Regions from separate parts of the Streptomyces sp. NBC_00388 genome, predicted to be linked through region 2. Evidence: riboswitches for the same ligand, from Rfam matches in the RefSeq annotation. Region 2 holds a riboswitch; the other holds the start of a gene.
The links. Region 2 has a riboswitch for cobalamin ahead of OG917_RS28330 (CbtB domain-containing protein). Riboswitches for the same ligand answer to the same signal wherever they lie in the genome.

Region 1 (7,327 bases), 5.8 Mb from region 2:
CTCCTGCTCCTGTCGACGTCCGACACCGATCTGCTCAGCGCCCGTGCTGCGGACGGCCCGGTCGCGTACCGCTTCGCCAACCCCGCCCGGCTCCAGCTGACCGATCTGCCCGCGCTCCTCGAAGGCGCCGACCTCGTCGTCGTCCGTCTTCTCGGAGGCATCCGCGCCTGGCAGGAAGGGCTCGATCTGCTCCTGGCGGACGGGCGCCCCGTCGTCGTCCTCACCGGGGAGCAGGCCCCCGACGCCCAGCTGATGGAGGCGTCGACCGTCCCGGTGGGCATCGCCGCCGAGGCCCATGCCTACCTGGCACACGGCGGCCCCGCCAACCTCGACCAGCTCGCACGCTTCCTCTCCGACACCGTGCTCCTCACGGGCCACGGCTTCGAGCCCCCGGCGCCGGCGCCGAGCTGGGGCCCGCTGGAACGCACCGCCCGCACCACGGACGGGCCGACCGTCGCGGTGCTCTATTACCGCGCTCACCACATGAGCGGCAACACCGCCTTCGTGGACGCCCTCTGCGAAGCAGTCGAGTCCGCGGGCGGCCGGCCCCTGCCGCTCTACGTCGCCTCGCTGCGCGCTCCCGAGCCGGAGCTGATCGACACGCTGCGCGCCGCGGATGTGATCGTCACCACCGTCCTGGCCGCCGGCGGAACGAAGCCCGCCGAGGCGTCCGCCGGGGGCGACGACGAGTCCTGGGACGCCGGCGCGCTCGCCTCGCTGGACGTCCCCATCCTCCAGGCGCTCTGCCTCACCGGTTCACGGGCCGCCTGGGAGGACAACGACGAGGGCGTCTCACCGCTGGACGCGGCCAGCCAGATCGCCGTGCCCGAGTTCGACGGCCGGCTGATCACGGTGCCCTTCTCGTTCAAGGAGGTCGACCAGGACGGGCTCCCCGCCTACGTCGTCGACCCCGAACGTGCCGCCCGTGTCGCCGGGATCGCCGTGCGCCACGCGCGTCTGCGGCACATAGCCCCCGCCGACAAGCGCCTCGCCCTGGTGCTCTCCGCGTACCCGACCAAGCACTCCAGGATCGGCAACGCCGTCGGACTGGACACGCCCGCCAGCGCCGTCGCCCTGCTGCGCCGCCTCCGCGAGCAGGGGTACGACTTCGGTCCGCAGGAGGTCCCCGGTCTCGCATCCGGTGACGGCGACGAACTGATCCGCGCGCTCATCGAGGCCGGCGGCCACGACCAGGAATGGCTCACCGAGGAGCAGCTCGCCCGCAACCCCGTCCGTATCCCCGCCGCCGACTACCGGCGCTGGTACGCCACACTTCCCGCCGCGCTCCGGGCGAACGTCGAGGAGCACTGGGGCCCCGCGCCCGGGGAGATGTTCGTGGACCGCAGCCGCAACCCCGAGGGCGACATCGTGCTTGCCGCCCTGCGGCACGGCAATCTGCTGGTCCTCATCCAGCCGCCGCGCGGCTTCGGCGAGAACCCGATCGCGATCTACCACGACCCCGATCTGCCGCCCTCGCACCACTACTTGGCGGCCTACCGCTGGGTCGCCGCCTCCGCGGACGACGGCGGCTTCGGCGCGGACGCCATGATCCACCTCGGCAAGCACGGCAACCTGGAGTGGCTGCCGGGGAAGAACGCCGGCCTGTCCGCCGCGTGCGGCCCCGACGCCGCCCTGGGTGATCTTCCTCTCATCTACCCGTTCCTGGTGAACGACCCGGGCGAGGGCACCCAGGCCAAGCGCCGTGTCCACGCCACGCTGGTCGACCACCTGGTCCCGCCGATGGCCCGGGCCGACTCCTACGGCGACATCGCGCGCCTGGAGCAACTCCTCGACGAGTACGCCCAGATCGCGTCCATGGACCCGGCGAAGCTCCCCGCGATCCGGGCCCAGATCTGGACGCTGATCCAGGCCGCCAAGCTCGACCACGACCTCGGGCTTGAGAACCGGCCCGACGACGAGGGCTTCGACGACTTCATCTTCCACGTCGACGGCTGGCTGTGCGAGATCAAGGACGCGCAGATCCGCGACGGGCTGCACGTCCTGGGTACCCCGCCCGCCGGGGCCGACCGGGTCAACCTGGTGCTGGCCATTCTGCGCGCCCGGCAGATCTGGGGCGGCACCGCCTCCCTGCCGGGGCTGCGCGAAGCCCTGGGCCTGGACGAGGCCAACGCGACCCGCACCGCGGCCGACACCGCCGAGGAGCAGGCGCGTGTCCTGGTCGAGGCCATGGAGGCGGCCGACTGGGATCCCGGGGCCGTCGCCGAGGTGGCCGAGGGCCACCCCCGCGCGGTCGCCGACATCCTCGGCTTCGCGGCCCGCGAGGTCGTGCCGCGGCTGGCCGCCACCACGGACGAGATCGACCACGCCCTGCACGCGCTGGACGGCGGCTTCGTCCCGGCAGGCCCCTCCGGTTCCCCGCTGCGCGGTCTGGTCAACGTCCTGCCGACCGGCCGCAACTTCTACTCCGTCGACCCCAAGGCCATCCCGTCCCGGCTCGCCTGGGAGACCGGACAACTGCTCGCCGATTCGCTGCTGGAGCGCTACCGCACCGACAACGGCGAATGGCCCACATCGGTGGGTCTCTCCCTGTGGGGGACCAGCGCGATGCGCACGTCGGGCGACGACGTTGCGGAGGCTCTCGCGCTCCTGGGCATCCGTCCGGTGTGGGACGACGCCTCACGCCGCGTCACCGGTCTTGAGCCGGTCCCGCTCGGTGAGCTGGGCCGCCCCCGCATCGATGTCACCCTGCGCATCTCGGGCTTCTTCCGGGACGCGTTCCCGCACACCATCGGCCTGCTGGACGACGCGGTACGGCTGGCCGCGTCCCTGGACGAACCCGACGAGCAGAACTTCGTACGCGCCCACACCCGGGCCGACCTCGCCGAGCACGGTGACGAACGCCGGGCCACCACCCGGATCTTCGGCTCCCGCCCCGGCACCTACGGCGCCGGGATCCTCCAGCTCATCGACAGCCGGGACTGGCGCACCGACGCCGACCTCGCCGAGGTGTACACGGTCTGGGGCGGCTATGCCTACGGCCGGGAGCTGGACGGCCGCCCGGCCCGCGCGGAGATGGAGACCGCGTACAAGAGGATCACGGTCGCGGCGAAGAACACGGACACCCGCGAACACGACATCGCGGACTCCGACGACTACTTCCAGTACCACGGCGGCATGGTGGCCACGGTCCGGGCACTGCGCGGAAGCGCGCCGGAGGCGTACATCGGGGACTCCACCCGTCCCGAGACCGTTCGCACCCGCACCCTCGTCGAGGAGACCTCACGGGTCTTCCGCGCGCGGGTGGTCAACCCCCGGTGGATCGAGGCGATGCGGCGGCACGGCTACAAGGGTGCCTTCGAACTCGCTGCCACCGTCGACTACCTCTTCGGATACGACGCCACCACCGGGGTCGTCGCCGACTGGATGTACGACAAGCTCACCGAGACCTACGTACTCGACCCGGTGAACCGCGACTTCCTCCAGCAGGCCAACCCCTGGGCCCTGCACGGGATCGCGGAACGGCTGCTGGAGGCTGAGTCCCGGGGCATGTGGGCCGAGCCGGACCCGGCAACGCTCGAAGCGCTGCGCCAGGTCTATCTGGAGACCGAGGGAAACCTGGAGGGCGAGGACTGACCGTCCTGGCCCCCCGAGGCGGGTCCCGAGGGCGGCGCGGCAGCGGAGCCGCGCCGCCCCGCAGTGGTGCGCGGCGACGGAACCCGTCCGCCGGCGGGCCGATGCGCCTCCGATACCCGCCCACGGGGAGCCGGTTGCAGCCACGGCAGCCCGGAACCTAGGGTGAAAGGGCCGTGGTGCTCGGGAAGACCGGTGACAGCCCCTTCGGGGGGTCTCAGACCGGAGCGGCCCTCGCCACTGTGATCGGGGAGCCCCGTCCCGTCGAAGCCACTGGCCGCGCCCGCGGCCGGGAAGGCAGGGCCGGAGGCGAGCGTCAGCGAACCCGTCAGCCAGGAGACCGGCCACGGCATCTCACGAAGTGATCCACGAGGTGCTGGAGCGTGACCCGCATGACCCTGCCCGAAACCGCCGTGTTCGCCTGGCGGCGCGAGGACACCCTGCGTACCGCCGGACTGCTGGCGGTGATAGCGGCGCTCCACGCCGTCGCGTTCGGCGTCCTGTTCCTGCTGGTGGAGCCAGGGCACTACGAAGTCGGCTCCAAGGCGTTCGGGGTGGGCCTCGGCGTCACCGCGTACACACTCGGGATGCGGCACGCCTTCGACGCCGACCACATCGCCGCCATCGACAACACCACACGCAAACTCATGGCCGACGGGAAGCGCCCGGTCTCGGTGGGCTTCTGGTTCGCGCTGGGCCACTCCAGTGTGGTGGTGGCCATGGCCGCGCTGGTCGCCGGGGGAGCGCGGCTCGCCGGCGTGCTCATGAACGAGGGCTCGGACGCCCATCAGGTGCTCGGAGTCGTCGGCACGAGTGTGTCCGGTACCTTCCTGTACCTCATCGCGGCGCTCAATCTCGTGGCCCTCGCCGGGATCCTGCGGGTGTTCCGGGAGATGCGCGCCGGACGTTTCGACGAGGCCGAACTCGAATCGCACCTGGACTCACGCGGGTTCATGAACCGCATACTCGGCCGGTTCACCAAGTCCATCACCAGGCCGGGCCAGATGTACCCCCTCGGCTTCCTCTTCGGCCTGGGCTTCGACACCGCGACCGAGGTCACCCTCATGGTGATGGCGGGCAGCGGCGCCGCAGCGGGGCTGCCCTGGTACGCCGTCCTCTGTCTGCCGCTGCTCTTCGCGGCCGGCATGAGCCTCTTCGACACACTCGACGGCACCTTCATGAACTTCGCGTACCAGTGGGCCTTCTCCAACCCGGTGCGCAAGGTCTTCTACAACCTCGCCATCACCGGTCTGTCGATCGCCGTCGCGTTCCTCATCGGCACCATCGAACTGATCGGTGTGCTGCACGACAAGCTCGGCCTCCAGGACGCGGTCACCGACTGGATAGCGGGCCTCGATCTCGGGAACGTGGGCTACCTCATCGTCGGACTCTTCGTCCTGGTATGGGTCGCTGCACTGGCCTACTGGCGGATTGCCAGGGTGGAGGAGCGGTGGACGCTCCGGGCCGCCGACAGCGGCTGAACCGGCAAGGGCGGGGGCTGCTGGTGAGCCCGCACCCCCGCCTGCCACGGGTGCGACCACGGCGTGTCGCGGGCCGCGGGGGTGAGGGTTGAGCCCGTCGGAGTGGTTGTGCACGCGTTTCCGGCGGTGTCGGCGGTGCTTTCGCGCCGTTGTATGGCAGTACGGTGCCATGCAGTCTGAAAATCACACTAATACGCAAGGGCGTCGCAGGTTCGTACGCGCCGCCGTGGGTCTCGGCGCTCTGGCCGTCGGCGGAGTGTTCTCCCGGGCCTACGGTCCCTCCGGCGCCACCGCGCCCCATCCGTCACACACACCGTCCACCGCCGCACCGCCCCACCGCGTCCGGGCGCCGGCCGCCGGGCCGCCGGCGGCCGTGCCCGCCAGACCCCCCACGTACCGGCTGCGCCCCTTCGCTGGCGAGACGTCGATGGGCTCCCCCTCCCGGAACCCGGCGGTCCGCACCCACGCGGTCTACTCCATGGACGGGCCGGGCCGCAGGATCGCCCTCACCTTCGACGACGGCCCCGACCCCCTCTACACACCCCAGGTGCTGCGCATCCTCGCCCAGTACGACGTGCAGGCGACGTTCTGCGTGATCGGTGAGAACGCCGTCGAATACCCGCAGTTGCTCCATGACATCGCGAACGGGGGCCACGCGGTCGCCAACCACTCCTGGACCCACCCCCAGCTCACCAAGGTGAGGCCGGCCGCCGCCCGGTCCGAACTCACCAGGACCAGCGAGCTGATCGAGAAGGTGCTCGGCGCCCCGCCGGAGTGGGCCCGCGCACCGTACGGCGACTGGAACCCGGCCACCCTCGGGATCTGCGCCGAGCTGGGCATGGAGCCGCTGGGCTGGTCGCTCGACACCAACGACTGGGCGCGGCCGGGAACGAAGAGCATCACCGGCTCCGTGCTGCGCGACGTCAAGGACGGCGCGATCGTGCTCTGTCACGACGGCGGTGGCAACCGGTCCCAGACCGTCGCCGCACTCAGGTACTACCTTCCCCGGCTCCTCGACAGCGGCTACATCCCCGTGCGGCCCGATCTCTGACCCCACGGCACCGCCCCGCCGGGTCACCGCGGTGGCCCGGCGACGTGGACGCGAGGAAGGATGTATGTGCCCCGGTTCCGGATGATTGTTACGCTCGATCGATGAAATTCGGCGCCAACATCCTGAACTTCGGCCCCGGCACCACCCCCGCCACACTCCTCCGGCAGGCGCTGGACGCAAGGGAGTTGGGCTACTCCTTCGCGATGATCTCCGACCACGTCGCAGTGACCGCCGATGTGCACGAGGCGTACCCGGCGCCCTTCTATGATCAGTTCGTGCTCGCCGCGCATCTGGCCGGGCGCGTACCCGGGCTCACCCTCGGCACGACCGTCACGGTGATCCCCTACCGTCACCCGCTGCACACCGCCCGTATGGCTGCCAATATCGACTGTCTGAACCCGGACGGATTCATCCTCGGCGCGGGGACCGGCTGGTCACGGACCGAATACGCGGCGCTGGGGGTCCCGTTCGCCGAGCGGGGACGCATCGCGGACGAGTATCTGGCCGCGATCCGGGCCGCCCTGACCGAGGACCCCACCACCTTCCGGGGACGGTACGTCTCGTACGAGGACGTGCACACCGCACCGGCCCCCCAGGGTGCCCCCGGGCTGCCCGTCTGGGTGGGCGGCAACTCGCCCGCGGCGCTCCGGCGTGCGGCCAGGCTCGGCGAAGGCTGGCACCCCTATCTGGCGACGCTGCCCGCGATGCGGGCGGGGCTCGCGGTGCTCGCCGAGGAGGCGGAGCGCGCGGGCCGGGCGGCGCCCGCCCTCGTGCCCCGGCTGCAGGTGCGGATCACCGGGAGCAGGATCGGCGGGGACCACCCGGTGGGCCACGGCACGCCCGACCAGATCCGCGAGGAGCTCTCGGCCCTGGCGGACCTCGGGGCCACCCATCTGCTCCTGGACACCAATCCGGATTCACCCGCCCTGCGCGGCACTGCGGACGAGGACCGCCGGGTCCTGGAACTCCTCACCGAGCGGGTGCTGGACCCGGAGTCGGGAACCGTTCGCTGACAGGCGGCGGTGAACGGGGCGGTTCCGCCGGTGCGGAGCGCTGGGGCAGTGAGTGGCGCGGGGCGGTGCGGCCGGGCGGTGGATGGAGACGAGCCCGGGGTGCGTCGGGTCAATTACCGCCGGAGGGTGACCGGTTACTACCGCTCGCAGGGGCCTGGCCATAGTAAAAGACAGAAACACGGCGCACCCTC
Region 2 (7,327 bases):
CAGCACCACGTTCTTCCGGGCCGCGCCTTCCAGCAGGCGGAGGTACCCGATGGCGTCCCCCACCGCCTCACCCGTGCGGTACGCGAGCACCACCAGCACCGGGGGCCCGCCCTCGCGCCGGGTGAACGAGGCCAGCCAGGCGAGCGTCTCCAGGTCGCACCACTGGGCGTCGTCCACGATGAAGACCAGCGGTCGGAACAGCTCTGCGAGCCGCGCGGCCACCGCGTCCAGCCCGTCGCGGACACCCTGCGGGTCGGCCTGCTGCGCGCTGGGCGGGGCGACGCCGAGCGCTGGTCCGACGATGTCGTACCGGTCACCGAGCAGATCGCGTGCGTCCCGGATCCCGGGCATCGTGAGGGCGGGCTGGAGGAGTTGGCGTACGACGTGGAAGGGGACGGAGGTGAGCGTCTCGCCGCCGCGGGCCGACCACACCGTGCAGCGCCCGGCTGCCTGGGCACTCACCGTGTCGAGCAGCGCGGTCTTGCCCAGACCGGCCTCACCGCTGTAGATGAGGAGACCCCCGGCGGACTCACCCGCGCACAGCGCGTCCACGGCGTGCGCACCCACGGCGATCTCGTCCTCCCGCTCCAGAAGCGGTACAGCCGCCGGGCGTTCCTTCCGGGACCCCATCGTTCCTCCCCTGCCTGCACAAACGGATTCTGAGAATATCCCGGCAGGCCGCGGCCGCGGGGCGGTCCGGAAGGACCGGTTCACGAGTGAGCAGAAGTCCCCATGCCCTGCGGGCGTTGGCAGTAATCTTTCTGCTCGCTTCTGCCCTGGAGGATTCCCGCGTCCCGGGACCCGGGTCCCACCTGTCGGTGGCCTGTCATCCGGTGCATCCGATGCCCTGCTACGGTCCGCGCTGGACCGGTACGGCCGCCACCGGCCGGCGCCGGGCATCACAGGAACCAACAGTCACGGGGAAGACCGAACATGAAGATCGACTGGGACCGGCGCACCTGCGCACGGCGTGGGCATGTGACGTACGCCCCGCAGGAACCGGAGCTCGCGGCGCGGCTGCGCGCCGAGACAGGGCTCGGCGAGGCCTGGCGCTGCCTGCGCTGCGGGGACTTCGCGCTGGGCGGCCCGCACGGGGCGGGCCCCGCGCAGGACGCCCCGCTCGTGCCGCGCGGCAAGGTACTGCGCGATCTGTTCATCCTGCGCTTCCTCGCCGTGGAGCGGGCGGTGCGCGGCGTGTTCATCGTGCTGGTCGCCGTGGCCGTGTGGAAGTTCAGCAACAGCCAGGACGCGGTGCGCCGGCTCTTCGACGAGAACCTGGACGTCCTGCGCCCGGTGTTCCGCCACTTCCACTACGACCTGGACCACTCACCGGTCGTCGGCACCATCCAGAAGACCTTCGGCTACAAGCACTCCACGCTGGTCCTGGTGGCCACCCTGCTGGTCGTCTACGCACTGATCGAGATCGTCGAGGGCGTCGGACTGTGGCGCGCGAAGCGCTGGGCGGAGTATCTGACCGTCGTCGCCACGGCGGTGTTCCTGCCGCTGGAGGTGTACGAACTCACCGAGAAGGTCAGCTGGCTGAAGATCGCCACCCTGGCGGTCAACGTCCTGGCGGTGCTCTACATCCTGCTCGGCAAGCGCCTGTTCGGGCTGCGGGGCGGGCACGCCGCCTTCGAGGCCGAGCGGCAGAGCGCCTCGCTGCTGGAAGTGGAGACGACGGCCGGGACGGCGCCCGTCACCCGCTGACGGGCCCCGGGACCTGGTTCCAGACGGCGAGGGCGGGCCGGCCGTGTTCGGTGCCGATCCGGCTCACGGATGCGGTGTCCAGCCGGAAGAGCGCTCCCGCGGAGGCCGGCAGGCCGAGGCGGCGCGCGGTCAGCACCCGCAGGAAGTGGGCGTGGCCCACGAGGACGACGTCTCCGCCCTCCCCGTCGAGGTCCGCGTCGCGCAGCGCCACGTCGACCCGCTTCAGGAGGCGGTCGGCGCGCTCACCGACCTGCTGCGGGGTCTCGCCGGGGTGCTCGGGCGGGCCCTCGGCCACTCCGTCCGTCCACAGGTCCCAGTCGGGCCGGTCCCGGTGGATCTCCACGCTGGTGATGCCCTCGTACGCGCCGTAGTCCCACTCGTGGAGGTCGGCGTCGGTGTGGGCGGGCGCGAGGCCGGCCAGCTCGGCGGTCCGCCTGGCGCGGGTCAGGGTGCTGGTCAGGGTGAGCGCGATCCGCCGCTGGGCCAGCAGCGGCGTGACCGCGCGGGCCTGCTCCTCGCCGGCCGCGGTCAGCGGCAGATCCGTCCAGCTGGTGTGCTTCCCGGTGCGGCTCCAGCTGGTCTCACCGTGCCGTACGAGAATCAGCTCTCCCATGACCGCCCTGCCTTTTCGCGTCTGTCACCTCGATGCCGGTGGAGCCGGTGACCTCGGTGACCTCGGTGTTGATGTCCTTCACTTCAGCCTGTCACGACCGGCGAGGATTCCCGCCGGGGCGGCCCGCGGATGTGATTCTCGGCGCACCGCTGCCTCCAGCGGAGCGCACCGGCCGCGTACGCGCATCCCGGGTCATGGCTCCAGCGGCCGTCCGGTGCGCAGGTTCCACCGTCCGGCCCTGCCGCTCAGCTCGGTCAGCGTCAGCGGGGCCACGTCCAGGCGCCAGAACACCCCGGCGGGCAGGGCCAGCGCATGGAGTACGGCTGCCCGCACCACGGCGGGCCCGGCGACCGCGAGCACCCGGCCGCCCTCGCCTGCCAGCCCCTCCAGCCAGCCGCCTGCCCGCTCGCACAGCCGGTGCAGGGACTCCCCGCCGTGCGGCGCCGCGGAGGGATCGGCCAGCCAGGCGGCCACCGCATCCGGTTCGCGCCCGGTCAGTTCGTCCAGGGTGGCGCCGGTCCAGCGGCCCAAGTCCCATTCCCGGATGGCGGGTTCGGGCGTGGCCCGCAGACCCAGCGCGCCGGCCGTCTGCCGGCAGCGGCCATCCGGAGCGGTCAGCAGCCGGCCGGCCCCCGGTACGGCGTCCACGGCCCGCTCCGCGCTGCGCAGACCCGCCTCGTCCAGTGGTCCCTCGCCGCCGAAGCGGGCCTCCCGCAGCGCGGCGCTGCGAGCAGGTGAGATCAACATCACGCGTACCGTCATCACTGTTCCCGTCCGCCGTCCGGCCGCTCGGCAGGGCAAGCAGATCACGTGGGCCGGGGAGGCCCGCACGGGGTGTGACGGCCCGTCCGGCCGGACGGGCCCGTAGCGGAGCCGCCCCGGCAGGCGGTACGGTCCACGTGAACATGACGAAGGCGTAATGGAAGTCCGGTGGAAACCCGGCACGGTCGCGCCACTGTGAACCCGCCCCGCGGGAAGTCAGACCCAGCACCTTCGTCTCAGGCACCACGATCGGGACGCGTGTTCCCCAGGAGGTTCTGCCATGGCAAACTCCCTTGCCCCCGCACCGAGCGCCCCCGCCACTCCGGCGATCGCTCCCCTCTCCCTCAAGGCCATCGCCCCCTGGGCGGTCTTCTTCGGGATCCTCATGCTCATCCTGCTGTACTTCGTCGGCGCCGAGCAGGGAGCGACCTCTCTCGTCTCGGGAACGGACGTGCACGAGTGGGTGCACGACGGACGTCATCTCCTCGGCTTCCCCTGCCACTGACCACTGACGTCCAGGGGACCTCATCCATGAACTCCATATCCATACGCGCCCTGCTCGTCCGCGGCATGCTGGCCGGTCTCGTCGCCGGCCTGCTGGCCCTGGTCGTCGCCTACCTGCTCGGCGAACCGCGGGTGGACTCGGCCATCGCGTTCGAGGACGCGCACAGCCACGAGCACGAGATGGAGGTGGTCAGCCGCTCCCTCCAGTCGACGGCGGGTCTTGCCACCGGTGTGCTCGTCTTCGGAGTCGCGATCGGCGGTATCGCCGCGCTCGCGTTCTGCTTCGCGCTCGGGCGTATCGGCCGGTTCGGGCCGCGGGCGACCGCCGTGCTGATCTCGGTCGCCGCGCTGATCGCCGTGTACCTCGTGCCGTTCCTCAAGTACCCGGCCAACCCACCGTCGGTGGGCGAACCCGACACGATTGGCAAGCGCACCACGCTGTACTTCCTGATGATGGTGCTCAGTGTGCTGCTCGCCGTCGCCACTGTGATCCTCGGCAAACGGCTCGCTCCCCGGCTCGGCAACTGGAACGCGACCGTCACGGCCGGGGCCGCCTTCCTGGTGGCCGTCGGTCTCGCCTACGCGTTCCTGCCCGCCGTCAACGAGGTGCCCGGGGACTTCCCGGCCACCCTGCTCTGGCAGTTCCGGCTCTCGGCGCTCGCCATCCAGCTCACCCTGTGGACCGCGTTCGGACTGCTCTTCGGCCACCTCGCCGAACGTCATCTCCTGCCGCGGACGGCTCCGGCACAGGACGCGGACGGCCCGGCGGCGCGGAGCACCGCTCCCGTCAACTGAGCGCGCGTACCGCCGGAGTGAACCGGCCTCCCCCGTGAACCGACCGGTTCCGCCCAAGCCTTCGTCTCCGCGCGGTGGCGGCCGAGGAGCCCTGCCCGGGCCGTGTCCGGGCAGGGCTCCTTCCGTGCGGCAGCACCGGGCCATGGCTTGGCGAACCCCTTGCCACTCATTGGCCGCCTGTTCACCGTTTCGCTCCTCCGCCCCTCACCGGCGGCCCGCGAGAGTTCCGGAGGGTCCTGCACAAGGGCCCGTCCGAGCTTGCGGAGGGGATGTTCATGGCCGGTTTGACGCGACGCAGACTCCTTGGATCAGCGGCGGGCGCGGTCGGCGGCGCGGCGGCGCTCTCGCTGCTGCCGCCCAGCGTGCAGAAGGCCGTCGCGGCCGGGCCGCCGCGCCACGGCTCGCTGCGCGATATCGAACACGTCGTCCTGCTGATGCAGGAGAACCGCTCGTTCGACCACTACTTCGGCACGCTGTCCGGTGTGCGGGGCTTCAGCGACCCGCACGCGCAGAAGCTGGCCGACGGCAGGCCGGTCTTCTACCAGCCCGACGCGGTGAACCCGAAGGGCTATCTGCTCCCCTTCCACCTGGACACGCACACGTCGAGCGCCCAGGCCATCCCGTCCACCAGCCACGCCTGGTCGGTGCAGCACGAGGCGTGGAACGGCGGGCGGATGGACCAGTGGCTCCCCGCCCACCGCAAGGCCGACGGCCTCAACGGCCCCTATGTCATGGGCTACTACACCCGCGAGGACATCCCCTTCCAGTTCGCGCTCGCGGAGACCTTCACCATCTGCGACAACTACTTCTGTTCGGTGTTCGGACCCACCTGGCCGAACCGGCTGTACTGGATGACGGGCACGCTCGACCCGGGCGGCACCCAGGGCGGGCCGATCCTGAACAACACCGCGCCCACGCCGTACCGCTGGACGACGTACGCCGAGCGGTTGCAGGCGGCGGGCGTCAGCTGGAAGGTCTACCAGCAGGACGACGACTACGGCTGCAACATGCTGGAGAACTTCCGGACGTTCAAGGACGCCAGGCCCGGGGACGAGCTGTACGAGCGCGGGGTCCGCCCGCAGCCGGAGGGGACGTTCGAGGACGACGCCCGCAACGACCGGCTGCCTGCCGTCTCCTGGATCATGCCGACGAGCTACCAGTCCGAGCACCCGGACTACCTCCCGGCGGCGGGCGCGGACTTCGTGGCCCAGAAGATCGAAGCCATCGCGTCCAACCCGAAGGTATGGGCGAAGACCGCCTTCATCCTCAACTACGACGAGAACGACGGCCTGTTCGACCATGTGGCACCCCCCACTCCGAAGGCGGGTACCACGGACGAGTTCGTCCAGGGTCTGCCGATCGGCGGCGGCTTCCGGGTCCCGGCGATCATCGTGTCGCCGTGGACGGTGGGCGGCTGGGTCGCGGGCGAGCAGTTCGACCACACGTCGGCGCTGCAGTTCCTTGAGCGGTTCACCGGGGTACGGGAGCCCAACATCACCCAGTGGCGCCGCCGTACCTTCGGCGATCTGACCTCGGCCTTCCGCTTCTCCGACGGCCACCACCGCCCGCCGCACCTGCCGGACGACACAGCCGGGCAGCTGGAGCAGGCGAAGGAGGAGGTGGCCACGCTCCCCAAGCCGACACTGCCCGGAGCCGACCAGCGGTTCCCCCGGCAGGAGCGGGGGCACCGGCCGCGCACGTAGAGCCCAGGGCCTGTCGGCAGCCGCCGCGCGGCCCGCCCCGGAGGTGTGCTCCCGCGCGGCCGTCGCGGCGGGGCGGGGCCCCGGTGGCGGCTGCGCGGCGGGGTGCGACGGGCAGGTCAGCCGAGCCCCAGCAGGCCGCGCATCCTGGCGTACTTGGCGGTGAGCCGCTCCCGGACCGGCGCGTCGAGCACCGCGAGCCGCTGCGGGTCGGCGTTGTGCGCGAGGTCGGCTTCCTTGATCAGCAGCGCGCCCGGGACCGCGAGGATCCTGGCCGCGTACGCCTCGGGGCTCTCCCCCGCCCGCTTGGTCATGGCGGCCACCATGTCCTTGACGGCGCGCGACAGCGGCGCCGACTCCAGCCAGGACGCCGTCAGCGCGCCGTCCTCGACCGCGTCGTGCAGCCAGGCGGCGGCGATCTGCTCATCGGTGCCGCCGCGTGCGGCGACTCCTTCCGCGACCGCGGCCAGGTGCACGGTGTACGGCTGCCCCGCCTTGTCGGTCTGCGCCGCGTGCACCCGCCTGGCCAGCGCCTCGGCCCCGGCCGCACCCATCCGGCCTTCCCGCTCCCCCGGGACGGCGGACGGCGCGCCCGGTACGTCACCGGCCGGCTGACCGGCCCTCTCCCAGTTCTCCATGCGGCCCCATCGTAGGCGGCGGCCGTCCGGGGGTTTCCGGACTCATCTACGATCAGCGGCGTGTGCGCACATGTCATCGTCGCTGAAGACGACGAGAAACAGGCCGAACTGGTCCGCCGTTACCTGGAACGCGAAGGACACGCGGTCACGGTGGTGGGTGACGGCCTAGCGGCCCTGGAGGAGGTGCGGCACGGAACACCGGATCTCCTGGTGCTGGATGTGATGATGCCGCGCGCCGACGGGCTGGACGTCGTACGGGTCCTGCGCGCGGAGTCACGGGAGTTGCCGGTCCTGATGCTGACGGCCCGCACCACCGAGGACGATCTGCTGCTCGGTCTCGACCTGGGCGCGGACGACTACATGACCAAGCCCTACAGCCCACGCGAGCTGATGGCGCGGGTGCGCACCCTGCTCCGCCGCTCCCAGCGCCCCGCGGACACGGCGCCCGCCGCCGACCGGCCCCTCTCCGTGGGCGCGCTGGTCGTGGACACGGCGCGGCACTCCGTGTCCGTCGGGGGCGAGCAGGTCGACTGCACCCCCGGCGAGTTCCGGGTACTGGCCACGATGGCCGCCGAGCCGGACCGGGTCTTCACCCGGCAGCAGCTGCT

Region 1: another riboswitch for cobalamin. It lies ahead of OG917_RS02445 (HoxN/HupN/NixA family nickel/cobalt transporter); the one in region 2 lies ahead of OG917_RS28330 (CbtB domain-containing protein).

Annotation. Positions count from the first base shown of each region.
Region 1 is NZ_CP107948.1:511,422-518,748, reverse strand. It holds gene cobN (cobaltochelatase subunit CobN) at 1-3,594, shown strand, start outside; cobalamin riboswitch at 3,752-3,954, shown strand; gene OG917_RS02445 (HoxN/HupN/NixA family nickel/cobalt transporter) at 3,984-5,072, shown strand; gene OG917_RS02440 (polysaccharide deacetylase family protein) at 5,446-6,123, shown strand; gene OG917_RS02435 (TIGR03619 family F420-dependent LLM class oxidoreductase) at 6,225-7,136, shown strand.
Region 2 is NZ_CP107948.1:6,360,571-6,367,897, reverse strand. It holds gene OG917_RS28350 (ATP-binding protein) at 1-630, opposite strand, end outside; gene OG917_RS28345 (DUF2127 domain-containing protein) at 934-1,707, shown strand; gene OG917_RS28340 (histidine phosphatase family protein) at 1,697-2,320, opposite strand; gene OG917_RS28335 (histidine phosphatase family protein) at 2,513-3,082, opposite strand; adenosylcobalamin (AdoCbl) riboswitch at 3,218-3,359, shown strand; gene OG917_RS28330 (CbtB domain-containing protein) at 3,363-3,587, shown strand; gene OG917_RS28325 (CbtA family protein) at 3,614-4,381, shown strand; gene OG917_RS28320 (alkaline phosphatase family protein) at 4,657-6,084, shown strand; gene OG917_RS28315 (HD domain-containing protein) at 6,201-6,635, opposite strand; gene OG917_RS28310 (response regulator transcription factor) at 6,780-7,327, shown strand, end outside.